Regions from separate parts of the Streptomyces sp. NPDC014676 genome, predicted to be linked through region 3. Evidence: riboswitches for the same ligand, from Rfam matches in the RefSeq annotation. Region 3 holds a riboswitch; each other region holds the start of a gene.

Region 1 (9,541 bases), on a different contig from region 3:
CCCGGAAGCCGATGCGGGGCAGCGCGTAGAACCACAGTCCGGCGGCGAGCAGCAGCGTCAGCAGCCCGGCGTCGGGCGGGCCGCTCGGGACCGGCCAGGATCCGCGGCCACCGCCGGAGTTCCCTCCCGGCTCCGTCGGGCCGGTGGCCGGCTCGGGGCTGGGCAGCGCGCTGCTCTCAGTGGTCGGTGCGGGCACATGTTGTTGCACGCCGAGACTCCCCTCCCCCGCGACGAGTATAGGAATTACCGCTGCTTTTCACACCAAAAACGTCGGACTCGCCTGTGCGGCGGAAGCGGTCCGGTACCTTCCGCGCGGCCCGTCCCGTGGTCACGTCCGTTCGTCCCCCTCAGCCGGCGAACACGGGCCGGCCGCGCAGGACGGTGCGGGCCCGGCGGTACCACCGCCAGCCGACGGTCTTCGGGCCGTCCCGGTACGGGGCGGTCCGCGCGCCGTCGCCCGCCAGCCAGGCCTCGACGTCGGCGACGGTGTGGCCGCGCCGGACGATCAGCCGGGCGATGCGGTAGCGCTCGTCCCGGTCCGAGCTGAGCGCGTGCCGCACGGCGGTCGCCGTCCGGTAGCCGGCGCGGGCGGCCATGGCGCGCACCCGGGGGCTGTTGTAGCCGTGCGGATAGGCGAGGTGGGGGACGGGGTGGCCGAGGGTGTCCTCCAGCACGGCCTTGGAGTCCAGCAGTTCGGCGCGCAACCGCCGGGTGGTCAGGGTGTCGAGCTGGGCGTGGGTGACCGTGTGGCTGCCGATCTCCATGCCGGAACGTTCCAGCTCCACCGCCCGGTCCAGGGTCATCATCGGGGCGGGCGGCAGCAGGCTGTGGCAGCCCGGGGTGATGGCGCCGGTGGTGAGGTACGCGGTCGCGGGCAGCGCGCGCCCGGCCAGGGCGTCGGCGGTGGGTCCTGGCAGGTCGGCGAAGCCGTCGTCGAAGGTGAGGAGCACCGGCCGGGGCGGCAAGGGGGCCCGCCCGGCGAGGTGTTCGGCGAGGGTGCTGATGGTGACGGGGGTGCGGCCGCTGTCCACGACGGCGTCGAGATGGGCCGCGAACTCCTTGGGCGTGACGGTGAACTCGGCGATCCAGTCCGGCGGATCGTCCATCACGGCGTGGTAGAGGAAGACGGGTATGGCCGCGGTCATCCTCTCCCCCTCCCCGGTGCCCGCCGCGCCCGCAGGTATCCGAGCGGCCCGTACAGCATTCCCCTGCGCTGCAGCCGCGACAGCCGGCGTGGCCAGGGGTGGGTGCGGGTGTCGTGCGCCCCCGGCGCACCACCGCCGTCCGTGTCGCGCACCTCGGTCAACGCGCGGGCGTGCGCGAGGCCGCGCGGCAGCCGGGCGAGGAACGCGGGCAGCAGCGCGGGCCGGTTGACCAGGAGCGCGGTGAGGTAGGCGGTGAGGCCGGCGCCGTAGCCGTACGCCTGGGTCTCCAGGTCGGCCCAGGTCTCCCGGTGGTGGTGCCACACCAGCGCGTACGGCGTGTAGTGCAGCAGGTGTCCCTGGGCGAGGACGCGGACGAACCCGTACAGGTCGTCGCCGCCCCGCGCGGGTGTCCCGGCGCCGGTGGCCGGGTCGAAGCCGCCGACGGCCCGCAGCACCTCCGTACGGAAGGCCATGTTCGCCCCCGAGCCGAAGCGGCCCGCGGTGAAGGGGAACAGCGGCTCGTCGCGGGGCGGGTCGCCGGGGTCGTACGTCGTCGGCGTGAAGCCCTTCGCGAAGCCGCCGTGGCTCTCCAGCAGGACCTGGGCCGGGGTGCGCAGCCGGGCGGGCAGGATCAGGCCGGTGGCACAGCCGAGCCGCGGGTCGGCGGCGAACGGGACGGTCAGTTCGGTGAGCCAGCGGGGATCGGCGACCACGTCGTCGTCGGTGAACGCGATCACCTCGCCCCGCGCCGCCGCCAGCCCCCTGTTGTGCGCGACGGCGAGTCCGGGCACCGGCTCGCACACGTACCGCACCCGCTCGCCGTACTTGCGTTCCACCAGCTCGCGGGTCTCGCCGGTCACGGGCGCGTTGTCGACGACGACGACCTCGAACCGCGGGTGCTCCTGCGCGAGCAGCGAGTCCAGCGCCCGGGCGAGCTGCCCGGCCCGCTCCCTGGTGGCCACGACGACCGAGGCGTACGGCGGCTCCCCGCCGCCCGTCGCCTCCACGCCGCCCGTCGCCTCCACGGCCCCTCCCGCCACCGCGGCGGCGGCCTCCGTCAGCACCGCCCGCGGGTCCGTGCCCTCCGGTACCCGGGTCAGCAGCGTCCCCACCGGGCGACCCGCCCGTCTGACCAGCAGGAACACCTCGCCATGGGTGATCGGCGGGCTGCCCGGGCCGGGTCTCGGCGCGGCCTCGTCACCGTCCAGGTCGATCTCGGCGACCTGCACCGCGCCGATGGCCAGGAACCGCCGTATCTCCTCCTGCGTACGCGCTCTCCGGGACACCTGTCTTCCCCCTCCCCCTCCTCCTCACGACTCACGGCCGGCGCAGCCGTGCCGCGCCCTTCAGGGTCCGTGCCGCCAGCGCCGCCAGGCGCGGACGGGCGCGGACGAAGCCGTGCGCGCGGCGCGCGGGTTCGCGGCTCAGCCAGTGCAGCGCGGCGCCCGCGCCCGGACGGGTCGCCGCCCCTTCGTAGACGGCGAGTTCGCCGGTCTTCAGCGAGTCCTTGTACTCGGCCGGACCACGCCCCATGTCGAGCAGGCCGATGCCCTCGGCCGCCGCCGCCTCGGCCATCCGCAGATGCAGCACCAGACCCGGCGAGTACTTCGCGAACTCCGGGTCGTACGCCGGGAACCAGCAGGCCAGGACGGACGCCGAGCGCAGCCCGAAGTGCGCGGCGACGGGGCGGTCACCGGCGTACAGGACCGACAGCGTGCCCGCGCACTGGGCGGCGCGGGTCTCGGCGAGCCGGCCCACGAGCCGGGCGATCCACTCCCGCGCGAACCGGTCGCGCCGCCCGGTCCTGCGGTACTGCGCCGACTTCCACTCCATCAGCGTGCGCAGCGCGGCCGGGTCGCGCTCGTCGAAGACGAACCGCACGGCTCCGGCCCGGCGGCCCAGCCTGCGCTCCTTGGCCAGCGTGGTCTTCAGGAACTTCGGCGACTGGGCGCGCAGCACCGACTCGTACGTCTCGTAGCCCTTCTCCACGTCGATGACGTAGGTGGCGTGCTCCTCGGCCGCGTACGGCACGAACAGCCCTTGGTCCGCCTCCAGGTTGTCGAAGGCGAAGCTCGACACCGAGCAGCCCCGCAGCAGTTCGTCCGTCTCCAGGGCGACACCGGGGCCCAGGACCGCGCCCTGGCAGTCCGACACCCCGAGCCCGATCGCCCGGCCCTGCCCCAGCGCGCCCCGCTCGTACGGCAGGAAACCCACCGGTTGCGCGCCCTCGTACAGCACCGCGACCCGGGCCCGCGGGCGCACCCGGGACACAGCGACGGTGAACTCCGGTTCCATGAACGGGTTGCGCGGTGCGTCCGTCGCGGCGCGCAGTTCCCGCCAGCGCTCCCGCTCCCCCTCGCCGAGCTCCCCGGGCCTCAGCACACGCATGCGTCCACTGCTCACCTGACCCCCCGATCAAGTCCCCCCTGGACCCTTGGAAGGTACCGCCCCGGACCGGGCGGACGGTAGATAGCGGACCATGTTCTTGCCAAACGGGGAAAGAGACCTGAACCGGTCCTTACCCGGCGCCGAGAGAAGGGGAACCGTACCGAAAGCGAATGCAAACGGGCACGGTGAATCGGACCGTCGGGTTGTCCGTATTCTCTGATCATGGCCGCACCCACCGCGTATTCACTCATCGCCACCGACCTGGACGGGACGCTGCTGCGCGGCGACGACACCTTCTCCGACCGGTCCCTCGCCGCGCTCGCGCGGGCGGAGCGGGCCGGCGCGCGGCACCTGGTGGTGACGGGGCGGCCGGCCCCCAGAGTGCGGTCGCTCCTGGACAACCTCGGCTGCACGGGGCTCGCGGTGTGCGGACAGGGCGCGCAGGTGTACGACGCCGGCGCGCACCGGCTGCTGTGGTCCGTGACACTGGACCGGGAACTGGCGGAGACGGCGCTCGGCAAGATCGAGGCCGAGGTGGGGGAGGTGTACGCCGCGGTCGACCAGGACGGGGCCGACGGGCTGACGCTGATCGAGCCCGGCTATCTGATGCCGCACCCGACCCTGCCCGCGGTACGGGTCGAGCGGCGGGCCGAGCTGTGGGACCGGCCGATCAGCAAGGTGCTGCTGCGCCACCCGGACCTGTCCGACGACGCGCTGGCGGCGGCGGCCCGGTCGGTGGTCGGGTCACTGGCCACGGTCACCATGTCGGGGCCGGGCACCGTGGAGCTCCAGCCGTGCGGGGTGACCAAGGCCACGGGGCTGGCGCTGGCCGCAGAGCACCTGGGGCTGAGCCCGGCGCGGACGATCGCCTTCGGCGACATGCCGAACGACATCCCCATGTTCGGCTGGGCGGCCCACGGCGTCGCCATGGCCGACGCGCATCCCGAACTGAAGGCGGTGGCGGACGAGGTCACCACGTCGAACGAGGACGACGGCGTGGCCGTCGTCCTCGAGCGACTGTTCGGCGGGGCGGTGACGCTCGCCCGTCAGCGGGTGGCTCAGTACGCGCCGAAGACGTTGTCGATGGAGCCGTAGCGGTCGGCCGCGTAGTTGCAGGCCGCCGTGATGTTCGCGACCGGGTCGTACGGGTCGAAGGCGGTGCCGGGCACGTGGTAGGCCGCGAAGGTCGGGTCGATGATCTGCAGCAGGCCCTTCGACGGGGTGCCCTTGGCGGCGTTGGAGTCCCAGTTGTTGATGGCGTACGGGTTGCCGGAGGACTCGCGCATGATGTTGCGGTGGATGGCGTCGTAGCTGCCCGGGATGCCGTTCTGCGCCATGACGTCCAGCGACTCGCGGATCCAGCCGTCGAGGTTGTCCGGGTACGCCGTCGCGGGGGCGGCAGCGGTCGTCGTCGGCTCGGTGGTGGCCGCGAAGGCGCCGGTGGCGCCGAACAGCGGCAGGGCGACCACGGCGACGCCGGTGCCGGCGACGGCGAGGGAGCGGGCGAGGCGGCGGCGGTGCTGACCGAAAGCAGGCATGTCTGGGTTCCTCTCCTACGCCTGCGAGGTGAGCTGTCGGGTTCGGGCGGGAGAGTGCCCGGCCGTGCCCCTGCGGGCATGGCTTCACCCCTAGCCGTCCCGGCGCGATGTCCGGTGCGGCGGCTTACCTGGGTCCCCCACTCCTGCCGTCTTGAGTTCGTCGTCGGATGTGATGCGGGCGGCGGCAGGATTAGGCGTCCACCCGGCAGGCCCGGAACGTATGCGAGAGCACATGTCGGGAACAAGTGCGAGCATCACGGAAGGCGCCGTTTGATCTTTCGATGGGGCTTTTGGGGTGCTTGATCCTTTGCTGTCGCCAAGGGTCAACTCGGCGGCGGGGGAAGGGGAAAGGTGGGTGGTGGCGGACGGCGGGGGTACCGGATCGCGCGTGACTCACTTCACTGGGGATTGCCTGTGAACGCATTTTTCGCCAAGGGGAATTAGCTCGGCATTTGCGGCAAATCGGACGTCGGGGCGGGCAGGATGGTCCACGTGGCGAGGCGGGGCCCGGGGGCCGGGCCGAGGAGTGGATCGGTACGTCCGGGAAAACAGAAGAATGTCCGTTGTTATCAACCGATCAAAAGCACTCCGCTCCCGACCCCGTACCGCCCTGCCCGTAACCCCGGGCGCTGGCGGTGATCGAAACGTGACCGGATACGCTGACTTGAGTGATGGCAGCGACCTATCGACATTCCGTGTAACCGCCAGTGGACACCAGCAGACAGGAGACCCCTCGTGACCGTCGTCGGGCCGTTCGGGCTGAGCGTGCGGGACCAGGCTCTGGAAGCCGATGTCCAGGCCGGGATGACGGCTGTCGAGGAAGGGCTGCTCGAGGCCACCAAGAGTGAGGTCCCCTTCATCACGGGAGCCGCCCAGCACCTGGTGCGGGCCGGCGGCAAGCGGTTCCGCCCGCTGCTCGTGATGCTCGCCGCCCAGTTCGGCGACCCCTACGCGCCCGGTGTCGTGCCCTCGGCCGTGGTGGTGGAGCTCACCCACCTGGCCACGCTGTACCACGACGACGTGATGGACGAGGCCGATGTGCGGCGCGGCGTCGCCAGCGCGAACGCCCGCTGGGGCAACTCCGTCGCGGTCCTCACCGGCGACTTCCTCTTCGCGCGGGCCTCGCACATCCTGGCCGACCTCGGCCCGGAGGCCGTGCGGGTGCAGGCCGAGGCGTTCGAGCGGCTGGTCACCGGGCAGATCCTGGAGACCGCGGGACCGCAGGACGGCCGCGACCCGGTCGACCACTACCTGGACGTGCTCGGCGGCAAGACCGGCTCGCTGGTCGCCGTCGCCTGCCGGTTCGGCGCGATGATGTCGGGCGCCGACGAGACGGTCGTGGACGTGCTGACCCAGTACGGCGAGCGGCTCGGAGTCGCCTTCCAGCTCGCCGACGACGTCCTGGACATCGCCTCCGACTCCCACGAGTCCGGCAAGACCCCCGGCACCGACCTGCGCGAGGGCATCGCCACCCTGCCCGTGCTGCGGCTGCGCGAACGGGCGGCCCGGCTGGGTCTCGCCGACGACATCGCCCTGTGCGAACTGCTCGACTCCGACCTCACCGACGACGCCCGGCACGCCGAGGCGCTGCGGCTGCTGCGCGCCCACCCCGCGCTGGAGCAGGCCCGCCGGGACACCGTGCGCTACGCCGAGGAGGCGCGCGCGGCACTCGCCCCGCTGCGGGAGTGCGAGGCGAGGACGGCACTCGTGCAGCTGTGCGACGCGGTGGTGCACCGCGCGGGCTGAGCCGGCCCGAACTCTCCCCCGACCCCTACGGGGCGGGGGAGGGAACCGCCCTCCGTGTCATACCCCAGCAGTACGTGGAGTTGCGTCCGGGGGCTGACGAATCCGCCTGCCAGATTTGGTCAGATGGACCACGACGGACAACACCACTCCTCACCGATTCGGGTGAGAATGGCGGCTCAGGGTGAAACTGGTGCGAGGTCACGAGACGAAAAGCCGCCGCCGACCACGGAGGTAGGGCACACATGGCACCGTACGAATCCGACGACATGACGACCGCGCGGGAGGCCGACGAGCCGCGCGCGGGGCGGCGCAGGGCCGCGCGGTACGTCGTCCCGGTCACGGTGATGGGAGTGGCGGCCGCGACCATCGGGCTCGTCCCCGCGATCGCCAGCTCCGGCGACCCCGACCTGCCGGAGATCACCGCCGCGCAGCTCATAGAGAAGATCGCGAAGTCGGACGTCGAGCGGTTGTCCGGCACCGTGAAGATCACCACGGACCTCGGTCTGCCGGACCTCGGCGGCCTGGAGGACAGTCTCATGTCCGGCGCCGCGGGGCAGGGCGAGGACGGCGGCTCCTCGGCCGACCCGTCCGCCAAGCTCGCTGAACTGGCCTCCGGCACGCACACCCTGCGGATCGCGGCCGACGGCCCCGACCGGCAGAAGGTGTCGCTCCTGGAGAACGCCGCCGAGTACAGCCTGATCCACAACGGCAAGGACGTCTGGGGCTACGACAGCGGCTCCAACGAGGTCTACCACGGCACCGTCGACGCCTCCGGCGAGAACCGGGAACAGCAGCCCCCGGCCACCCCGAAGGACTTCGCCGAGGAGGCGCTGAAGTCGGTCGACGACACCACGTCCGTGACCGTCGACGGCACCGCCCAGGTGGCCGGCCGGGACGCGTACAAGCTGGTCGTCAAGCCCAGGCAGTCCGGCTCCACGGTCGGCGCGATCAGCATCGCCGTCGACCACAGGACGGGCATGCCGCTGAAGTTCACGCTCACCCCGTCCAGCGGCGGCGCGGCCGTCGTGGACGTGGGCTTCACCCAGGTGAGCTTCGGCAAGCCGGCCGCCTCGACGTTCGACTTCACCCCGCCCAAGGGCGCCAAGGTGACCGAGGACGGCGAACTCGAGCAGGGCGGGAAGCACTCCGGGAAGCCGGAGAACGCCCCGAAGTCCGAGGAGGGCCTGGCCAAGGGCCTCGACGGGCTGAAGACGCTCGGTGAGGGCTGGAACTCCATCGCCACGTTCGACACCGGCGGCGAGGGCGGCCTGCCCACCGGCGAGGAGGCCGGCGGTGACCTCGGCGGCTTCCTCGGTTCCCTCGGCGACCAGGTCAAGGGCGACTTCGGCACCGGCACGGTGTTCAGCACCCGCCTGGTGAACGCCCTGATCACCGAGGACGGCAAGGTCTACGTGGGCACGGTCACCAAGGACGCGCTCGTGAAGGCCGCCGACGCGGGGAAGTAGTAAGGCGGCCCGGGACCTTACGACGTGACAGGGAACGAGGGAGCCGATGGGTGAGGCGTCCGCCGGCGAGCACGCGGGTGAGGGAGTCATCACCACCCGCGCGCTCACCAAGCGCTACCGCGGCGGACAGCTCGCCGTCGACGGTCTGCACCTGACCGTCCCGGCGGGCAGCGTCTTCGGCTTCCTCGGCCCCAACGGCTCCGGCAAGACCACCACCATCCGCATGCTGATGGGCCTGATCGAGCCGACCTCCGGCACGGCGCACGTCCTGGGACGTCCCATGCCGCGCTCCGCGCGCGCCGTGCTGCCCCACGTCGGCGCCCTCATCGAGGGCCCGGCCCTGTACGGCTTCCTCTCCGGCCGTGACAACCTGCTGCGCTACGACGCCGCCGACCCGACCGCCGACCCGCGCACCCGGCGCGCCCGCGTCGCCGCCGCCCTGGACCGGGTGGGCCTCACGGCAGCCGCCGGCAAGAAGGCGAAGGCGTACTCCCTCGGCATGAAGCAGCGCCTCGGCCTCGCGGCCGCCCTGCTCCAGCCGCGCCGGCTGCTCGTCCTGGACGAGCCCACCAACGGCCTCGACCCGCAGGGCATGCGGGAGATCCGCACCCTCGTGCGCGAACTGGCCTCGGACGGCACCACCGTCTTCCTCTCCTCCCACCTCCTCGACGAGATCGAGCAGGTGTGCACCCACGCCGCCGTGATGGCGCGGGGCCGGCTGATCACCCAGGGACCGGTCGCCGACCTGGCCGCGGGCGCCCGGGGCCGGCTGGCGGTGACCACCCCCGACCCGGCGGACGCCGCCCGGGTGCTCAAGGAGCAGGGGGTCGCCGATGTCGTCGTGGACGGGGAGCGGGTGACCGGCGAGGTGCCCGGACGCGACCTCGCCGAGGTGAACGCGGCACTGGTGACGGCGGGCGTCCGGGTGCGCGGCTTCGGGGTGGAACGGGCCTCGCTGGAGGACGCGTTCGTGGCGCTGACCGGGGAGGGCTTCGATGTCGCGGGCTGAAGCGGTGCGCGAGGTGAGCCCGCTGTGGACCCTGGGCCTGTTCCGCAGCGAGCTGCTCACCACCTTCCGGCGCTGGCGCACCCTCGCCCTGCTCGGGGTGCTGGCCGCGGTGCCGGTCCTGGTCGGCATCGCCGTACGGATCGAGACCGGTGACGGCTCGTCGGCCGGCGGCGGGGGCGGCGGGGGAGGGCCGGCGTTCATCTCGCAGATCACCAACAACGGCCTGTTCCTCGTCTTCACCGCGCTCGC
Region 2 (9,541 bases), on a different contig from region 3:
CGACCGCGGTGACCGTGGCGGCGACCGCGGCGGCTTCCGCCGTGACGACCGCGGTGACCGTGGCGGCGACCGTCCCGGTTTCCGTCGTGACGACCGCCGGGACGACCGTGGTGGGCGTTCCTTCGAGCGTCGCGACGACCGTGGCGGCTTCAACCGCGACCGCGGCGGCGACCGTCCCGGTTTCCGTCGTGACGACCGTCGTGACGACCGTGGTGGGCGTTCCTTCGAGCGTCGTGACGACCGCGGCGGCTTCAACCGCGACCGCGGTGACCGTGGCGGCGACCGCGGCGGCTTCCGCCGTGACGACCGCGGCGGCCACCGCGGCAGCGACCGTCCGTTCAACCGTGACCGGCAGGGCGACCGCCCCGGCAGTGACCGTCCGTTCAACCGCGACCGCCAGGGTGACCGCCCCGGTTTCCACTCCGGCTCCCACGACCGCCCGTACGGCCGTCGTGACGACCACCGCGGTGGCGGATCCTTCGGCCGCCGCGAGGACAAGCCGCGCTGGAAGCGCAACGGCTGACGCAGGCTCACCGAGCCGGCCGGGAGGGCCCGCACGACACCCGTCGTGCGGGCCCTCCCGCGTTCCGCGCGGGACACGTCCCGCGATACCCGATCGGAGTCCCGGCCACCTCCGGCTATGCTCGGGGAGGCAACATCGCCAGGGGCCCTTAGCTCAATTGGCAGAGCAGTGGACTTTTAATCCATTGGTTGTGGGTTCGAGTCCCACAGGGCCTACCTCCCGCAGGAGGGGCACACCGCCTCTGACCTGCTGCGCGGCGCTCGGACCGGCTTCGGCCGGCCCGAGCGCCGCGTCATTTCACGGGACGCCCGTCCCGGTTCGGGTCGAGGAGCTGCACGGCGATCCCGGTGAGGACCAGGCCCGCCGCGATGAGGAGGCCGTCGGGGACGACGATGCCCGCGGCGAGCATGGTCACCCCGACGGCCAGCGCGCACCAGGCACCCGTGCGCCGGTACTCGCGGGGGCGGGCCGGACGGCCCTCGGAGAGTGAGCGGACGAAACGGGGATCCTCGTGTTCGAGACGGGCCGCGAGGTCGACCAGGCGCTCGTCGTCGGACTGGGGCACGGCTCCTCCTTCCCAGGGGGCGGCCGTCCGGTGACACCACCGGCGGCCATCGCTCCGCGACGCCGGGGCGTACGAGGATGAACCGTCGTCCTGTCGCGAACTCGGCCCGGTACAAGGGAGTTTGCCCTTGTACCGACGTCGTCACCCGTCCGGTACGGCAGACTCCAGCGTCACCCGCCGCCACCGCCCGAGGCCATCCGTCGCGGGCCCCATCCGCCCTGGGGGCCACCGCGTACGCGGGCCGCCCCGCCGGCCGTGGTCCCGGGGGAAGATGGGGACTGCCACCGATGGCGCGGAAGCCCGCCCTGCGCACACGCTGGACAGGACGGCCCGCGCCGCGCCCCCGGTCCGCGGGCCGTCGGCTCCCCGCACCGGAAGCCCACGGCGAGGAGGCGGTACGAGGTGCCCCTGCTCCGGCGGATCGTCCCGCTGAACGCCGTCGTGCTCGTCGCGGACCCGGCCGGCGCCGCGCCGGCCCGCCGGCCGGACCCGGCCCGGGGGACCGCCCGGAACCCACCCGGTACGTCATCCGCGTGGGGCCGACCGAGCCCTGACCGGCAGACTGGACCCCCGCACCCGCCCCACCCGGAGTACGCCGATGCCGCACCCGTACGTCCTGCTGTCCGCCGCCGTCTCCCTCGACGGCTACCTGGACGACACCGGCCCCGAGCGGCTGCTGCTGTCGTCCCCGGCCGACTTCGACCGGGTCGACGAGGTACGGGCGTCCGTGGACGCCATCCTGGTCGGCGCCGGCACGATCCGCGCCGACAACCCCCGGCTGCTGGTCAACTCGCCCGAGCGGCGCGCCGCCCGCCTCGCCGCGGGCCGGGCCGAGTACCCGCTCAAGGTCACCGTCAGCGGCTCCGGGGACCTGGACCCGGCGGCCCGGTTCTGGCACACCGGCGGCGAGAAGGTCCTCTACACGACCGAACGGGGCGCCGAGCGCGCCCACGCCCTCGGTCTCGCCGCCGACGTCGTCCCGCTCGGCGCCGAGCTCGACTGGCGGCTGCTGCTGGAGCACCTGCACGCCGAGCGCGGGGTGCGGCGGCTCATGGTCGAGGGCGGCGGCACGGTCCACACGCAGCTCCTCACCGAGAGGCTGGCCGACGAGCTCCAACTGGTCCTCGCGCCGCTGTTCGTCGGCGACCCCGACGCCCCCCGTCTCTTCGGCCCCGGCTCCTACCAGGGCGGCCGGCTGCGGACGGTCGAGACCCGCCCGGTCGGCGACGTCGTCCTGATCCGCTACGAGCCCACCGCCCCCGGCACCGGCCCGCTGCCCTCCGCCGCCGACCACCACTGGCTGGCCCTCGCCTGCGAGCTGGCCGCCGGGTGCCCGCCCTCGCAGACGGCGTTCAGCGTGGGCGCGGTCGTGGTGGCCGCCGACGGTACGGAGCTGGCGCGCGGCCACTCCCGGGAGGGCACCGACCCGGTGGTGCACGCGGAGGAGGCCGCGCTCGCCAAGGTCGACCCCACGGACCCCCGGCTCGTCACCGCCACCGTGTACTCCAGCCTGGAGCCCTGCGCCCGCCGCGCGTCCCGGCCCGCGCCCTGTGCCCGGCTGGTCCTGGACGCGGGGGTGCGGCGGGTGGTCACGGCCTGGCGCGAGCCGGACACGTTCGTGGCGGGCGCCGACGGCAGCGGTGTGCTGGCCGCCGGGGGCGCCACCGTCGTCGTCCTGCCGGAGCACGAGGACCGCGCCAAGGCGCCCAACGGCCATCTGCTCGGCCGCTGAGACCGGGCCGTCGATCATGGGTGTGCGCCATGCCCCACGGATGGCGTACACTGGTCTCAACGACGCGGGGTGGAGCAGCTCGGTAGCTCGCTGGGCTCATAACCCAGAGGTCGCAGGTTCAAATCCTGTCCCCGCTACTGAAGGTCGAGGGCCGGAATCCAGAGGATTCCGGCCCTCGGTGTTTTCCGTTCCCTTCCGCCCCTCTCACTCAGCGTGAGCGACCCACCCCACAGCGCATAACAACTGACGTACGGTCAGAAACCACCCGCCACTCGAGACGGCCTGAGGCGCGGTCAACTCGCCCGTTTTTGACCCTCCATGGCGCTTAAGTCCCCCCGGAAATCGTTAACGATCAAGAGGAACGGCTTGGAATCCGGCCCTCACGTCTATTAACGTTCGATAACGCAGCGCGGTCGTCCCAGCCGTCACAGAAGGCGGCTCCGTGCGCACGCGCCGAATCCCGCAAGGGAACCGGGGAACCACCACCATGGGGTGAATCGCGTGAATACCGCCGTGGCGACACGGCTCGTATACGCGCGTAGGAGACCTTCCCGCTCCGAACCCGTCAGCTAACCCGGTAGGCGAAGACGGAAGGAAAGGAGCGCGCCCACGTGGCGTCCAACCCGCCTGCCCCCGAGGCCCCGTTCAAGCCGAGCGACACCGTCGCCTACGGCGCCGGCCGCGCCGACGAGGGCCCCTTCGAGGAGTGGAACCCCACCGCGGATTCCCTCCGCCCCGTACGGGGCCGGCATCGTGTCTCCAAGCAGCGCGGCGGGGGACTCGCCCGCAGCTCCACCGTCCTGGGCGTCGGCGTCATCGCCGCCGTCGGCGCCGGCGGCATGGCCAGCGCCCAGACCGGCAAGCCGCCGGTCTCGATCTCCATGCCCGACCTCCCCAACGTGGGTTCCCTCATCTCCGACGAGGAAACCCCCCAGGGATCGTCCACCCCCCTCAGCACCCTCGGCATGACCGCCGCCGACACCGAGCAGGGCACCGCCGGCGCCGGTGAGGCGCTGCGCACCCGGATCATGGCCCAGGTCGAGCAGCAGCAGAGCCAGGCCGAGACCAAGGCCGCCGCCGAGGCCGTCGCCGCCGCCGAGAAGCAGGCCGCCGAGGCCGCCGCCAAGGCGGAGAAGGAGGCCAAGGCCAAGGCCGAGGCCGCCAAGAAGAAGGCGGAGGAGGAGGCCAAGAAGAAGGCCGAGGCCGAGCGCCTCGCCGAGCTGGCCAAGCAGTACACGCTGCCGACCTCCTCGTACACCATCTCCTCGACCTTCGGTCAGGCCGGCGCCTACTGGTCCTCCGGCCACCACACCGGCCTCGACTTCGCCGCGCCCACGGGCACGCTGCTCAAGGCCGTCCACACCGGCACGATCACCTCCGCCGGCTACGACGGCTCCTACGGCTACAAGACCGTGCTCACGCTCGACGACGGCACCGAGATCTGGTACGCCCACCAGTCCTCCATCAGCGTCAGCGTCGGCCAGAAGGTCAACACCGGCGATGTGATCGGCCGCGTCGGCGCCACCGGCAACGTCACCGGCGCCCACCTCCACATGGAGGTCCACCCCGACGGCTCCGCCTCGGGCATCGACCCGCTGGCCTGGCTGCAGAGCAAGGGCCTCACCGTCTGAGCGAGCGGACCCTCACGTCCTGAACCCCGGCAGTCCCGACGACGACCCCCCGACGTCAGGGCTGCCGGTCAGGTGTTTCCGCGGGCGGTACGGGCCCGTCAGGGCCGGTGGGCGTTCGGGTCGTACGGGCCGTACGGGCCGTACGGGTACCCGTACGGCGGCTGTCCGTGCGGGGGATGCCCGTAGCCGCCGTATGCGCCGTATGCGCCGTACCCCGCCCACGGTGCCGCGACGACCGGAACCCGGGGCGCGGTCGCGCGGGCCGCGTGCTCCAGGGCCGGCCGGGCCGCTGACCGCCGGTGCCACAGCTCCAGCAGCAGCTCGCGTTCCCGCGTGACGAAGTCCGTCCCCGCCCGCCCGAGCCGCCCCCGGTGCCGCAGGAACGCCAGCGACGTCGCGTACGCCTCGTACGCGGCGACCGACCGCGCCGCCGCCCTCCCGCCGTGACGGCGCGCGTACTGCCGGGCGACGCGCCGCGCCCGCATCGAGCCCAGCGCGAACGGCTCCGCCGTGTGGAGCCACCCGGCGGCCACGTACGCGGGCAGCTCCTCCCGTACGGTCCGCAGCTCCCGCTGCCGCGTCCACACCACCAGCCAGGTCAGCAGCCCGAACACCGGCACCATGAACGCCGCGTACACCGCGAGGAAGCCGTACTGGCCGAGCGTCGAGGAGCCGTTCCACAGGGCGTGCACGCCCATCGCGAGGAGCAGCCCGCCGAGCGGTGGCAGCACACGCCGGACCCGCTGCCGCTCCGCGGACAGCGCGGCGACGCCGAAGCCGATCCCGGTGAGCACGGTGAACAGGGGGTGCGCGAACGGCGACATCACGATGCGGACGAAGAAGGTCGCCGCGGTGACCGAGGCGATGCCGCTGTCGCCGGTGAGCCGGTCGGTGCCGAAGGCGGTGCCGAGGTAGAGGATGTTCTCGGTGAACGCGAAGCCGGTGGCGGTGACCCCGGCTATCACCACGCCGTCGAGGAGCCCGGTGAAGTCGCGTCTGCGGAACAGGAACACCAGCAGGACGGCCGCGGCCTTCGCGGACTCCTCCACCACCGGCGCTATGACGGTCGAGCCGAGGGTGTCGGCGCCGGTCGGGTCGGCGGTCGCCGTCGCTATCCACCGGGTGGCGAAGCTGTTCGCGACGATCGCGATCAGCGCCGCCGCGCAGGCACCCCAGGCGAAGGAGAACAGCAGGTTCCGCCAGGGTCCCGGCTCGACCCGGTCCAGCCACCGGAAGGCGGCGACGAGCAGCGGCACGGGCAGCACGGCGAGGCCGAGCCCGACCAGGAACCCCCGCGTCCCGGTCTGCTCGCGCACCAGCGCCAGGATGACAAGACCGGACAGGGCGAGCAGCGTGATCAGCGCGCCGTACCGCACCCAGGGCCGCTGCCACCAGTGCGCGTGCCGCGGCGCTCCGCCGGGGGCGGCGCCGGGAGGCGTCGGGTACGGGGGACTGATGGCCACGGGATCGACCCTCACGAGGCGGGGCTGTGTCAGGCTCGGTCTGCCGCCTGCTCGTCCTGCGGTACGCGGCGGAAGAGCACGTCGTTCACGACATGACCCTTCTCCAGTCCCTGCGTCTCGAAACGGGTGAGCGGCCGGAAGGCGGGACGCGGCGCGAAACCGCCGTCCGGCCGCGTGTTCTCGAAGCAGGGGTGTGCGGTGAGCACCTGGAGCATCTGCTCCGCGTACGGCTCCCAGTCGGTGGCGCAGTGCAGCACCGCCCCCGGCGCCAGCCGGGTCGCGGCGAGGTCGAGGAACTCCGGCTGGATCAGCCGCCGCTTGTGGTGCCGCTTCTTCGGCCAGGGGTCGGGGAAGTAGACGCGCAGCCCGCCGAGGGAGCCGGGGGCGAGCATCTCGCGCAGCAGGATGATCGCGTCACCGTTGCCGACCCGTACGTTGGTCAGCCCCGACTGGTCGGCGAGGTTGAGCAGATTGCCCTGGCCGGGGGTGTGGACGTCCACGGCGAGGATGTTGGTGGCCGGGTCGGCGGCGGCCATCCGCGCGGTGGCCTCGCCCATGCCGAAGCCGATCTCCAGGACGACGGGGTGGTCGTTGCCGAAGAACTCCGCGAGGTCGAGCCGCCGGCTGCCGTCGATGTCGAAGCCCCAGGCGGGCCACAGCCGCCGCAGGGCGTCCGCCTGCCCGGCGGTCACCCGGCTGCGCCGCGGCTGGAAGCTCCGGATCCGCCGCTCGAAGTGCGACCCGGCGGGATCGGCCTTCGGCCCGTCGGGAAACCGGGGCTCCCCCTTGGGCCGGGTGTGCCGGACGGACACCCCGGGCGGGTGCGGCGAGTCCTGGCCGGGGGCGGGACGAAGGGCTTCGGAAGCGTTAACGGTGTCAGACACAGTGCCTCCGATTTTACGGGGCCCGCGCACGGAGCCCCGGAACGGAATCCGGGGAGGTCCTCACGGGGCCGGTCATGGCTGCGCGGCAGGTCACGGGTCGGGGCTGTGTACTCGGCGGTGCCCCGTTCACCCGGGCAGGACGGTGCGGGCCCGTCCCCGGTCGCCACCGTGGTCCCGTGCGCGGGAGCGACGCGTCGGACCGGGCGTCCGGGGTTCAGCGCCCCGCGGTCTCCAGCGCCGCCCGGGCCCGTCGGGCGACCTCGCGGCCGATCGGCAGGGATGCCGTCGCCGCCGGGGAGGGGGCGTTCAGTACGTGGACCGTGCGGGCGGTCTCCTGGATCAGGAAGTCGTCGGCCAGGGTGCCGTCCCGCAGCACCGCCTGGGCCCGCACCCCGGCCGCCGCCGGCACCAGGTCGTCCTCCCGCACCGCGGGCAGCAGCCGGCGCACGGCCCGGGTGAAGGCCTGCCGGGACAGCGAGCGGTGCAGTTCGCCGGTGCCGTACCGCCAGTGGCGGCGGGCCAGCTGCCAGGAGCCCGGCCAGGCCAGGGTCGCCCCCAGCTCGCGCGGACGCACCGTGCGCCAGTCGTAGCCCTCGCGGGCCAGTGCCGGTACCGCGTTGGGGCCGACGTGGACGCCGCCGTCGATGCCCCGGGTGAGGTGGACGCCGAGGAAGGGGAACGCCGGGTCGGGCACCGGGTAGACCAGGCCGCGCACCAGTTCCGGCCGGGCCAGCTCGTAGTACTCGCCGCGGAACGGCACGATCCGGGCGCCGGGCTCGTCGCCGGTGCGGCGGGCGATCTCGTCGCAGTGCAGACCGGCGCAGTTCACCAGTACCCGGCCGCGTACGACGTCGCCGCCGGCCGTCAGGACGGCGACTCCCCGGTCGGGCCGGCGGTCGACGCGTACCACCCGCGCCCCATAACGGATCTCCGCGCCCGCCGCCTGCGACGCCTGAGCGAGCCGGCGGGCCACCGCGGTGAAGTCGCAGACACCGGTGGTGCCGACGTGGATGGCCGCCAGGCCGTCGACCTCCGGCTCGTACTCCGCGATCTGCGCGCCGCCCAGCTCGCGGACCGCGATGCCGTTCTCCCGGCCGCGCTGGACCAGGGCGTGCAGCCGGGGCAGCTCCTCCCGGGTCGTGGCGACGATCAGCTTGCCCGTCACGGCGTGCGGGATGTCGTACTCCGCGCAGAACTTGACCATCTCCGCGGCGCCCGACACCGCGTACCGCGCCTTCAGCGAGCCTGGGCGGTAGTAGACGCCGCTGTGGATGACGCCGCTGTTGCGGCCCGTCTGGTGCCGGGCCGGGCCCGTCTCCTTCTCCAGCACCGTGACCCGCGTGCCCGGCGCGGCGCGCGTGAGCGCGTACGCCGTCGACAGGCCGACGATCCCGCCGCCGATCACCAGTACGTCGCAGTCGTAGGACCGCCCCGTCACCACCCGCACCACCTCCCGCGTCCGATAGTGCACTGCGCCACTGACAACGCCTTCAAACCCGAGAGGCGGGTTCTCGGCGCGGATCGGGTCAGGCGGTCGTCATCAGCAGCGGGCGGGCGCGCTCACGCAGTTCGGCCACGCGGGGTTCGTCGCCGTAGGGCTCCAGACGGTGCAGGAGGTCCCTGACGTACTCGGTGGTGCGGACGGACGAGATGCGGCCCGCGACCTCCACCGCGCGGACGCCCTGCGCACAGGCCGCGTCCAGGTTGCCCGACTCCAGTTCGGCGACCGCCGAGACGACCAGCCGCAGTCCGTGCGAGCGCACGAACTCCTCCGTGGGACTGGAGAGCGCCTGCTCGGTGAAGCGGCGGACCTCACGGGGCGCCTTCAGGTCGCGGTAGCACTCCGCGGCGTCGGCGGCGAAACGGTCGTAGGAGTAGAAGCCGAGCCAGGTCGGGTCGCTGTCGCCGGGACGGGAGCGTTCCAGCCAGCTCTCCGCCGCCTTCAGGGCGGCACCGGCCGCCTGGGCGTCCCCCGCGCGTGCGTGCGCGCGTGCCTCGACGAGGCGGAAGAAGCTCAGGGTGCGGGCGGTGGCCAGCCCCCGGTTGCGCTCCAGGGCGGCCTGGGCGAGGTCCACGCCCTCGTCGCCGAAGCCCCGGTAGGTCGCCTGCAGCGACATCGAGGCGAGCACGTAACCGCCCAGCGGGACGTCGGCCGCCGCGCGGGCCAGGCGCAGGGCCTGGATGTAGTAGCGCTGGGCGGCCTCCTGCTGGCCGGTGTCGAAGGCCATCCAGCCGGCCAGGCGGGTGAGTTCGGCCGCCGCGCCGAAGAGGGAGCGGCCGACGTCGTCGGAGTAGGAGCCGAGCAGCAGCGGGGCCGCCTCGACCCTCAGGCATTCGGGGACCATCGACGAACGCCAGTCCCCCCCGCCGTATTTGGAGTCCCAGCGCCGGGCGTCCTCGGCGGCCTCCCGCAGTTTGCGCACGTCGCTGTGGCCGACTTTGGCCGGTGCCCCGGAGCCGTCGGCCGGGTTCGCCTCACGCGCCACCGAGCTGTCGGCCGGGGTTATCAGCCAGCGCGACGCGGGCGTCGCGTACGCGCTCACCGCGAACGATCCGGCGAGCGACTGCCAGATGCCGCCGGAGCCGGCTCTGCGGCCCGCCAGGTCCAGCCGGTACAGCTCCGTGGCGGAGCGCACCGCCTGTCCGACGTCACGGGGGAAGGCGAGGCCCACCTCGGGTGCGGGGTCCGCGTCCGCCAGGCCGATCTCGTGGAGCGGCACCGGACGGCCCAGCTTCTGGCCGA
Region 3 (9,541 bases):
GGCGCAGGGCCCGGCGATTGCGTACGACCAGGACGGGGGCATCGGAGGGGCCGGCCTGTGATCCGTCCCAGGCGCGGACGCGGACGGGGAGGGGGGCGTTGATCAGTTGTTCGACGTGACCTTTCAGCCGCGAGGCGGCGTCTGGCATGGTGTACACCTCCGTGACGGGGAATCCCGGAAAGTCGTCACCACGTAAACACTTGAGGGCGGATCGGAAGTCCCCGACGCGCGTCATCTCTGGGCAAAACGCCGAGGCGCACGCGTGGGAGCGAGCCCCGGGGGCTTCGCCCTTCCGGCTCCCGGTCCGGCCCGTCCGCCGGCCCTGCTCGGCGGGTCGGGAGTACCGCCGGGGCTCCGTCCGCCAGGGACTCCGCCCCCTGGACCCCCGGCCCTTCGCCCGCCCCTCGGCTCGGAAGCCGGGAACGCATCCCGTCGAGGCTGCTCCCCGGAACTCGGGCGGGGCCCGTGGGGCCGGGGCGGAGCCCCGAGCGGGGCCGGGGGCAGGGCCCCGGGGCCAGGCTTTCGCCCACCGGATCGGGCGAGCCGGAACCGGGACCCGGGGCGAGCCTCAGGGGGCACTTCTCACCCCACCGAGCCGGAACCGGGACCTGAGGCGAAGTCCCAGGGGTGGCCTTTCGGATCGGCGAGCCGGGCGGGCCCGTCGGCCCCTCGGGAACGCCGAAGGGGCCGCCCGCACCACGGATGGCGGGTGGCCCCTTCGGAGGGTGACCGGAGGTCAGGAAGCCTTGGCCTCGGTCTTCTTCGGTTCCTGCTGGGCGGCGGCCGGCGCCGGCTTCGCGGCCTCGTAGAACTCCTCGCGCGGCGACTCGATCGCGCCCAGGGACACGACCTCGCGCTTGAGGAACATGCCGAGGGTCCAGTCGGCGAAGACGCGGATCTTGCGGTTCCAGGTGGGCATGGCCATGCCGTGGTAGCCACGGTGCATGTACCAGGCGAGCCGGCCCTTGAGCTTGATCTTCATCTTGCCCATGACGATCATCGCCACGCCCTTGTGCAGGCCGAGGCCCGCCACCGCGCCCTTGTTGGCGTGGCTGTACTCCTTCTGCGGGAAGCCCCGCATGCCGGAGATCACGTTGTCGCCGAGGACCTTGGCCTGGCGCAGCGCGTGCTGGGCGTTCGGCGGGCACCAGGCGTTCTCGTTGCCGGCCTTGCGGCCCACGAGGTCCGGGACCTGGGCGTTGTCGCCCGCGGCCCAGATGTAGTCGGTGCCCTTGACCTGGAGCGTCGGCTCGGTGTCGACGTGGCCGCGCGGGCCCAGCGGCAGGCCGAAGCGGGACAGCGCCGGGTTCGGCTTGACGCCCGCGGTCCACACGATCGTGTTGGAGTCGACCTCGAGGCCGTTCTTCAGCACCACGTGGCCGTCGACGCAGGAGTCCATCGACGTGGACAGGTAGACCTCGACGCCGCGGCCCTCGAGGTGCTCCTTGCCGTACGTGCCGAGCTTGGGACCCACCTCGGGGAGGATCTTGTCGGCGGCGTCGACGAGGATGAAGCGCATGTCCTCACGGGACACGTTCTTGTAGTACTTGGCCGCGTCCCGGGCCATGTCCTCGACCTCACCGATGGTCTCCGCGCCGGCGAAGCCGCCGCCCACGAAGACGAAGGTGAGTGCCTTGCGCCGGATCTCCTCGTCCGTGGTGGAGTCGGCCTTGTCGAGCTGCTCGAGGACGTGGTTGCGCAGGCCGATGGCCTCCTCGATGCCCTTCATGCCGATGCCCTGCTCGGCGAGGCCGGGGATCGGGAAGGTGCGGGAGACCGCGCCCATCGCGATGACCAGGTAGTCGAAGGGCAGCTCGTACGCCTCGCCGACCAGCGGGGCGATCGTGGCGACCTTGCGGTCCTGGTCGATGGTGGTGACCCGACCGGTGAGGACCTCCGCCTTGGGAAGCACGCGTCGCAGGGGTACGACGACGTGCCGGGGGGAGATGCTGCCGGCGGCGGCTTCGGGGAGGAAGGGCTGGTAGGTCATGTACGACCGCGGGTCGACGACGGTGACGGTCGCCTCGCCGTAACGCATCTTCTTCTGGATGCGCCGAGCTGCGTACAGGCCTACGTACCCACCGCCTACTACGAGGATCCTGGGACGCTCCGTGGTGCTCATGCCATCGAGTATCCACCCGCTTCAGGGGGGTACCTCGTGCGCCCCTTCACAAGCTTCGACAGGGCCTGTGTTACCATCCCGCACTTCTTGATCCAGATCACAGTGCGAAACGGGAACCGGCACCCCGCACGGGACGTTGTCAATGCCGCGTGAGCTGCCTCTCTGCCGGTCGAGCGGTGCCGTGAGGCCGGCCGTCGAAGCCCTACGATGCCCCCTGACGGGACACCTGCTCCCACCTTCTGAACGTGTTCAAAGGGGTGTTGAGGGCCCGAATGGGTCAACCGGGATCAGTTCTTCGTTCTCCCGGGGCCAATTCCTTGTGAAGAACTTCACGAACTTTCCCGGCGGGGCCCCGCCGAGGGGCCCCGAAGGGCCCCCGGGCGCCGCTCAAACGCTGCCCCGACTGCTCAGTGGAGTGCTGCTGACCAGTGACGAAGAGGGCTAGGCCACGGACCAGGCGATGCCGTCGAGGATGTCGTGCTCCGACACCACGACCTCCTCCGCGCCGATCCGCTCCATGATCGCCAGGAGGACCAGGGCCCCGGCGCCGATCACGTCGACCCGGCCCGGGTGCATGGAGGGCACCGCCGCGCGCTCGGCGTGGGTGGAGCGCAGCAGCCACTCGGTGATCTCGCGGACGCGGTCGCGGGAGATACGGGAGTGGTGGATGGCCGTCGAGTCGTACTCGGGCAGGTCCTGGGCGATCGCCGACACGGTCGTGACCGAGCCGGCCAGGCCGACCAGGGTGTGCGCCTCGCGCAGCGGGACCGTCTCCTCGGCGTGGTCGAGGGCGGCCTCGATGTCGGCCCGTACGGCCGCGATCTGCTCCTCGGCCGGCGGGTCCGTCACGGCCCCGTCCCGCACCAGGTGCCGCTCGGTCATCCGTACGCAGCCGACGTCCACGGAGCGGGCGGCGCGCACGTGGTCGTCGCCCACGACGAACTCGGTCGAGCCGCCGCCGATGTCCACGACCAGGAACGGGCGGCGCAGATCGGTCCGGCCGGTCAGCTCCTTGGTGGCCCCGGTGAAGGAGAACTCGGCCTCCTGGTCACCGGTGATGACCTCGGGCTCCACGCCCAGGATGTCCACCACCCCGCGCACGAACGCGTCGCGGTTCTCGGCGTCGCGGGAGGCGGAGGTGGCGACGAAGCGCAGGCGCTCCGCCCCGTGCTCCTTGATGATCTCCGCGTACTCGCGGCAGGCGGCGAACGTCCGCTCCAGCGCCTCGGGCGCCAGCCGGCCCGTACGGTCGACGCCCTGGCCGAGCCGTACGATCGTCATACGGCGGTCCAGATCGGTGAGTTCACCGGTCTCCGGGTCGGCGTCGGCCACCAGGAGCCGGATGGAATTCGTACCGCAGTCGATGGCGGCGACCCGGGTCACCGGCCGTCCTCCTTCTCGGGCAGCGTCACGCAGGCACCCTTGCGCCACCACTCGGGCAGCATCGCCAGCGCCTCGTCGCCCAGCGGGTTGACGCCGGGGCCCGCGGCCAGCGAGTGGGCGACCAGCACGTGCAGACACTTCACCCGGTCGGGCATGCCGCCCGCGCTGGGGAAGTTCTTCAGCTCCTCGATCTCGTCGCGGCGCCGGATGTAGTCCTCGTGCGCCGCGCGGTACGCGGCCGCCAGCTCCGGGTCGGTGGCCAGCCGCTCCGTCATCTCCTTCATCACGCCGTTCGCCTCCAGCGTCCCGATCGCGGAGTTCGCCTTCGGGCAGGTGAGGTAGTAGAGCGTCGGGAAGGGGGTGCCGTCGGGCAGCCTCGGCGCGGTCTCCACGACGTCCGGCTGTCCGCAGGGGCAGCGGTGCGCGATGGCGCGCAGCCCGCGCGGGGGCCGCCCGAGCTGCTGCTTGAAGGCCTCGACGTCCGCGTCGGTGGGCTCGGTGCGCGGGGTCGTGGGTGGGGGCGTTTCCATACGTGTCTTTCTACGGCTTTCTGCAAAGGGTCACTGGCCGGCGGCGTCGGCCTTGTCGACGCCGTCCCAGACGTTCGCGTACCAGGGGCGGTCGGCGGCTCCGAGATCCGTACGGGACTGCTTCGCCGTACCCGGGTCGATGACGATGTAGCCGGTCTCGCCGGGCAGGACGTAATGCAGCCGCCTGCGGATCTCCTGCTCGGCGTACGCGTCGTCCTGCCAGCGGGCCTTCATGTCGCGCAGCCGTTCGACCCGCCGGCGGGCCTCGTCCTGCTCCTGCTGGAGGTCGGCGATGTCCGCGCGCTGGGAGACGTACTGCCGCATGGGGTAGGCGAGGGCGACGATCAGGGAGCAGACCACCAGGGCGAGCAGCGCCGCCCGGCCGGTCAGCCGGGAGCGGCGGGCCTGGCGTTTGGTCTGCGAGCGGTAGACCCGGGCCGCGGTCTGCTCACCGATCAGCCGGATCCTGGTCGCGGTGGAGAAACGGTCCCGGTCCTTGACCGCCATGGTTCCGCCTCTCGTTCACCGTCATACGCGTGTACGTCCCCGCACACGGTACGGGACCGGGTACGGGGACGTACGTACGACGCTGCCTACGACTCAGCCCTTGAAGCGGGGGAAGGCCGAGCGGCCGGCGTACACCGCCGCGTCGTCGAGGATCTCCTCGATGCGCAGGAGCTGGTTGTACTTGGCGACGCGCTCGGAGCGGGCCGGGGCGCCGGTCTTGATCTGGCCGCAGTTGGTGGCGACGGCCAGGTCGGCGATGGTGACGTCCTCGGTCTCGCCGGAGCGGTGGGACATCATGCACTTGAAGCCGTTGCGCTGGGCCAGCTCGACGGCGTCCAGGGTCTCGGTCAGCGAGCCGATCTGGTTGACCTTGACCAGCAGGGCGTTGGCGGCGCCCTCCTCGATGCCGCGGGCGAGGCGCTCGGGGTTGGTGACGAACAGGTCGTCGCCGACGAGCTGGACCTTGTCACCGAGCTTGGCGGTGATGGTCTTCCAGCCCTCCCAGTCGTCCTCGAACAGCGGGTCCTCGATGGAGACGAGCGGGTACGCGTCGACGAGCTCCGCGTAGTACTCGGTCATCTCGGCCGCCGAGCGCTCCTTGCCCTCGAAGGTGTAGACGCCGTCCTTGTAGAACTCGGACGCGGCGACGTCGAGCGCGAGGGCGATCTGCTCGCCGGGGGTGTAGCCGGCCTCCTTGATGGCCTCGAGGATGAGGTCGAGGGCCTCGCGGTTGGAGCCGAGGTTCGGGGCGAAGCCGCCCTCGTCGCCGAGGCCGGTGGCCAGGCCCTTGCCCTTCAGGACCTTCTTCAGCGTGTGGTAGACCTCGGCGCCCCAGCGCAGGGCCTCGGAGAAGGACTCCGCGCCGATCGGAGCGATCATGAACTCCTGGATGTCCACGTTGGAGTCGGCGTGCGAGCCGCCGTTCAGGATGTTCATCATCGGCACCGGCAGCAGGTGCGCGTTGGGGCCGCCCAGGTAGCGGAAGAGCGGGAGGTCGCTGGCCTCGGAGGCGGCGTGGGCGACGGCGAGCGAGACGCCCAGGATGGCGTTGGCGCCGAGCGAGCCCTTGTTGTCGGTGGCGTCCAGGTCGAACATCGCCTGGTCGATCAGGCGCTGCTCGGTGGCGTCGTAGCCGACGAGCTCCGGGCCGATCTGCTCGATGACGGCCAGGACGGCCTTCTCGACACCCTTGCCCAGGTAACGGCCTGCATCGCCGTCACGGAGTTCGATGGCCTCGAAGGCGCCGGTGGAGGCGCCGGACGGGACGGCGGCACGACCCGTGCTGCCGTCGTCGAGGCCGACCTCGACCTCGACCGTGGGGTTGCCTCGGGAGTCCAGGATTTCCCGGGCTACGACGACGTCGATGGACGGCACGAGCATCTCCTTCTTGGATGTGACGCGGGTGGGCAGGACCCCGGAGGGTCTTGCGAGACCGAGCCTAACCGGCCCGGGGCGATCGGGCCGCCGGTCGCCCGCCCCGTGGACAGAACCGAGAGTAAATTGTTTCCGAACGGAACAAAGCCGTTTCGGGAAAACCGGCCGTGAAAAACCCCGCCCCGGCGCGTACGGGGGAAAACGCACCGGGGCGGGGGGCAGGGAGGCAGCCGCTTACTTGAGGTGCAGCTGCTGGCCCGGGTAGATGAGGTCGGCGTCGTCGACGATGTCGTCGTTCAGCTCGAACAGCTCGGCCCAGCCGCCCTCGACGTCGTGCTCGGCGGCGATGGAGCTGAGGGTGTCGCCCTTGACGACCTTGTACTCGCCGTCGCCCTTCTCGACCTTCTCGCCGGTCGGGGTGGTGACGGTCTTCTGCTCGGTCTTCCGCTCGGCCTTCTGCTCGGTCTTCCGCTCGGCGGAGCGGGAGGCCTTCTGCCCGGTCTCACGGGTCTCCGTGGAACCGGTGCTCTGCGAGGAGCCCGAGCCGTTCGCGGAGGAGCCGCCGTAGGCGGCGTTGGACAGGCCCGTGCCGCAGACCGGCCAGGCGCCCTTGCCCTGGCCCGCGAGGACCTTCTCGGCGATCTCGATCTGCTGCGCCTTGCTGGCCCGGTCGGCGGTGGAGGCGTACTGCGTGCCGCCGTACGCGGCCCAGGTGGAGGCGGAGAACTGCAGACCGCCGTAGTAACCGTTGCCGGTGTTGATGGACCAGTTGCCGCCGGACTCGCACTGGGCGACGGTGTCCCACTCGGAGGCGGTGGCGGCGGAGGCGCTGCCGGCCGCCATCAGCGGGGCGGCGACGGCGGCGGAGGCGACACCGGCGACGGCGATCGCGCGGGTGGCCTTGGACGGACGACGGTGCTTGCCCTTGCCGGAAAACAGCATGGTGGATCCCCTCACCGACGCCTGCGAGGTGAGCTGTCGGGTTCGGGCCGGTTGAGTTGCCCGGCCACGTCCCTCACGGGACGCGGCTTCACCCCAAGCCCGATCCGGTGTCAATCACCGGAAGGGGCGCTTACCTTGGGTCCCCCGCTCCTGCCTACGGCGCATGACGCGACGACTGTTCCCGTGCTGCCACTGGCAGGATTCGGCGTGGCGGCAGCCGGGGCCCGCGGTGGCGAGCGGTCACGACCGTAGGCACGCGATCCACGGAATTTCAAAGACGATCAGGGCCTCTGAGACCTATCTCTCACAATCTTTAAACCGGACATTAGCCGCGAAACATGACGTCAACTGCCGCCGCGCCCAAGCATTTTCGGGTGTCACTTTCCACCCGATTCGCTCCCCGCCCCAAGCGCCTGACCCGGCAGGACGAGAGCCGCGTCGCCGCCGATGAGCTGCTCGTTCACCCCGTAGAGCGCGCCCCATCCGCCGCCGACCGCAAGGGAGTCGGCACGGGACGGGGAACCGCCCTCGTTGCTCACGGTGGAAGAGTCACCGGCCGTGCCGCCCCAGGCGTTGAGGCCGCGCGAGGCGTGCCGGCCGGACGAATCGGATGCGCGGGCCTCGTCCTTGCTCTCCTCCGCGCTGGCGCCGCGATGGCGGCCGCCGCCCTCGGCATCGGCGTCCGCCGAAGCGTCGCCGACCTGCCCGGACTTGTCCGACTCGCTGTTCTTGGGGCTTGCCGAGGCAGAGGAGGAGGTGTCGGAGTCCGTGCCCGTCCCACCGTCCGTGGCCCTGTCCGAATCGGTACTCGAGTCGGCGGACTTGCCAGGATTGGCCGATTCGCCCACCGAAGCGTCCGAGTTCTTCCCGCCGTTCGCACTCGACGACGGAGAGGAGGAAGGGGAAGGGGAGGACGAAGGAGAGGAAGCGGGCGAATCACCGGAGTCCGACGAGTCGGACGAATCCGAATCGCCCGATGTCGAGTCGTCGGCCACCCCCGTGTCGACACTGGCCGGCGGAGCGTCCTGATCCAGGCCCGCGAGCAGTCCGCAGGTGCGCCACGCGCCGACCCCCTGGTCGGCGAGGATCTTCTCGGCCACGGCTATCTGCTGGCCGCGGCTTGCCTGGTCGGCGCTCGACGCGTAGTCCAGGCCGCCGTACTTCTCCCAGTCCTCCTGGGTCAACTGCAAGCCGCCGTAGTAGCCGTTGCCGGAGTTCTGGCTCCAGGAGCCACCACTCTCGCACTCGGCCACCCGGTCCCAGTTCAGGCCGTCGGCCGCGCTGGCGGCGCCGGCGCCGAAGAGGGGGATCGCAATGGCGGAGCCGGTCACTCCGGCCGCGACGAGGAGAGCCGGAGCCTGGCGGGGGCGACGGTGCCGACCGTTCCCGGAGAGCATACGGAAGACCTTTCGCGAGACAGCGATGACCAGTGCGGTGAGTGGAGCCCGAGCCACCGCACTTGATGGGTGAACGTATCGGCAGACGATCACTTGTCACAAGTTAATGCCGCACAGATCACGTGAAGATCACAGAGTTGAGAGCGTGTCATGTTTGCGTTGGCCGCCCCGGGGGCACGGAAAGGATGCGCGGTCCGTCACTTTTGTGGCGGCGTGAATTCCACCGGGAGCGTGCGCAGTCCGCGCATGATGAGCCCGCCCCGCCAGCGGAGTTCGGCCGGTTCCGCCGCGAGCCGCAGGTCCGGCAGCCGGGTCAGCAGGGTGGCGAGCGCGGTCCGGCCCTCCAGGCGGGCCAGCGGTGCGCCCAGGCAGTAGTGGATGCCGTGGCCGTATCCCAGATGCTGGTTGTCGCGCCGGCCGAGGTCGAGCACGTCCGGGTCGGCGAACCGCTCCGGGTCCCGGTCCGCGGCGGCGAGCACGACGAGGACGGGGTCGCCGGCCGCGATGCGCTGCCCGCCGATGGTGACCGGCTCGGTGGCGAACCGCCAGGTGGCGAGTTCCACGGGACCGTCGTACCGCAGGAGCTCCTCGACACCGGTCTCCAGCAGCCCGCGCTCCCCGGCGACGAGGGACCGCTGCAGGCGGTCGCGCTGTCCGGGGTGGGTGAGCAGGGCGTAGGTGCCGTTGCCGATCAGGTTGACGGTGGTCTCGAAACCGGCGAACAGCAGGATGAACGCCATGGCGGCGGCCTCGTTCTCGGTGAGGTGCTCACCGTGGTCGGAGGCGCGGATGAGGCCGGAGATGAGGTCCTCGCCGGGGGCGGGTTCGGCGGGGAGCGCCTCGCGCTTGCGGTGGATCAGCTCGGCGAGGTAGCCGCGCATCTTCTTCACCGACCGGGCGACCCCGCCGCGCGGGCCCCCGCCGTGCCGGATCATCATGCCCGCCCAGTCCCGGAAGTCGTCCTGGTCCTCGCGCGGGACGCCGAGCAGGTCGCAGATGGCGTAGATGGGGAGGGGGAAGGCGAACTCGTGGATGAGGTCGGCGGAGCCGCGGTCCGCGAACCGGTCGATGAGCCCGTCGGTGAGCTCCTGCACGCGGGGCGCGAACTCGGCGACCCGGCGCGGGGTGAACGCCTTGCTGACCAGCCGCCGCAACCGGGTGTGGTCCGGCGGGTCGATGTTCAGCAGATGCGTCATCAGCTCCGCCTGGCGCTCCCCGGGGATACCGGTCCTGCCCTTGGCGTGCGCGGGCTCGTCGTGGTGCGCGGGGTTCTTGGACAGCCGGTT

Evidence for each region. A riboswitch is a leader RNA that binds a small molecule or an ion and turns the genes downstream of it on or off. The one in region 3 is predicted to bind cyclic di-AMP.
Region 1: another riboswitch for cyclic di-AMP. It lies ahead of ACF1DX_RS08345 (transglycosylase SLT domain-containing protein); the one in region 3 lies ahead of ACF1DX_RS18450 (transglycosylase family protein).
Region 2: another riboswitch for cyclic di-AMP. It lies ahead of ACF1DX_RS34790 (M23 family metallopeptidase); the one in region 3 lies ahead of ACF1DX_RS18450 (transglycosylase family protein).

Annotation. Positions count from the first base shown of each region.
Region 1 covers NZ_JBIBZI010000002.1:836,128-845,668, reverse strand. The annotation lists gene ACF1DX_RS08370 (hypothetical protein) at 1-208, opposite strand, end outside; gene ACF1DX_RS08365 (polysaccharide deacetylase family protein) at 348-1,145, opposite strand; gene ACF1DX_RS08360 (glycosyltransferase) at 1,142-2,431, opposite strand; gene ACF1DX_RS08355 (GNAT family N-acetyltransferase) at 2,463-3,533, opposite strand; gene ACF1DX_RS08350 (HAD family hydrolase) at 3,756-4,628, shown strand; gene ACF1DX_RS08345 (transglycosylase SLT domain-containing protein) at 4,592-5,071, opposite strand; cyclic di-AMP (ydaO/yuaA leader) riboswitch at 5,077-5,244, opposite strand; gene ACF1DX_RS08340 (polyprenyl synthetase family protein) at 5,807-6,817, shown strand; gene ACF1DX_RS08335 (outer membrane lipoprotein carrier protein LolA) at 7,060-8,283, shown strand; gene ACF1DX_RS08330 (ABC transporter ATP-binding protein) at 8,330-9,292, shown strand; gene ACF1DX_RS08325 (ABC transporter permease) at 9,279-9,541, shown strand, end outside.
Region 2 covers NZ_JBIBZI010000019.1:10,474-20,014, reverse strand. The annotation lists partial or broken gene ACF1DX_RS34815 (RNA helicase) at 1-523, shown strand, start outside; tRNA gene ACF1DX_RS34810 (tRNA-Lys) at 666-738, shown strand; gene ACF1DX_RS34805 (DUF3040 domain-containing protein) at 816-1,088, opposite strand; gene ACF1DX_RS34800 (dihydrofolate reductase family protein) at 1,687-2,820, shown strand; tRNA gene ACF1DX_RS34795 (tRNA-Met) at 2,884-2,957, shown strand; cyclic di-AMP (ydaO/yuaA leader) riboswitch at 3,262-3,419, shown strand; gene ACF1DX_RS34790 (M23 family metallopeptidase) at 3,432-4,451, shown strand; gene ACF1DX_RS34785 (PrsW family intramembrane metalloprotease) at 4,550-5,914, opposite strand; gene trmB (tRNA (guanosine(46)-N7)-methyltransferase TrmB) at 5,944-6,798, opposite strand; gene lhgO (L-2-hydroxyglutarate oxidase) at 7,013-8,269, opposite strand; gene ACF1DX_RS34770 (MFS transporter) at 8,325-9,541, opposite strand, start outside.
Region 3 covers NZ_JBIBZI010000006.1:84,194-93,734, forward strand. The annotation lists gene ACF1DX_RS18420 (class I SAM-dependent methyltransferase) at 1-148, opposite strand, end outside; gene ACF1DX_RS18425 (NAD(P)/FAD-dependent oxidoreductase) at 737-2,122, opposite strand; gene ACF1DX_RS18430 (exopolyphosphatase) at 2,564-3,505, opposite strand; gene ACF1DX_RS18435 (DUF501 domain-containing protein) at 3,502-4,035, opposite strand; gene ACF1DX_RS18440 (septum formation initiator family protein) at 4,066-4,542, opposite strand; gene eno (phosphopyruvate hydratase) at 4,636-5,916, opposite strand; gene ACF1DX_RS18450 (transglycosylase family protein) at 6,151-6,858, opposite strand; cyclic di-AMP (ydaO/yuaA leader) riboswitch at 6,862-7,030, opposite strand; gene ACF1DX_RS18455 (transglycosylase family protein) at 7,236-8,255, opposite strand; gene ACF1DX_RS18460 (cytochrome P450) at 8,453-9,541, opposite strand, start outside.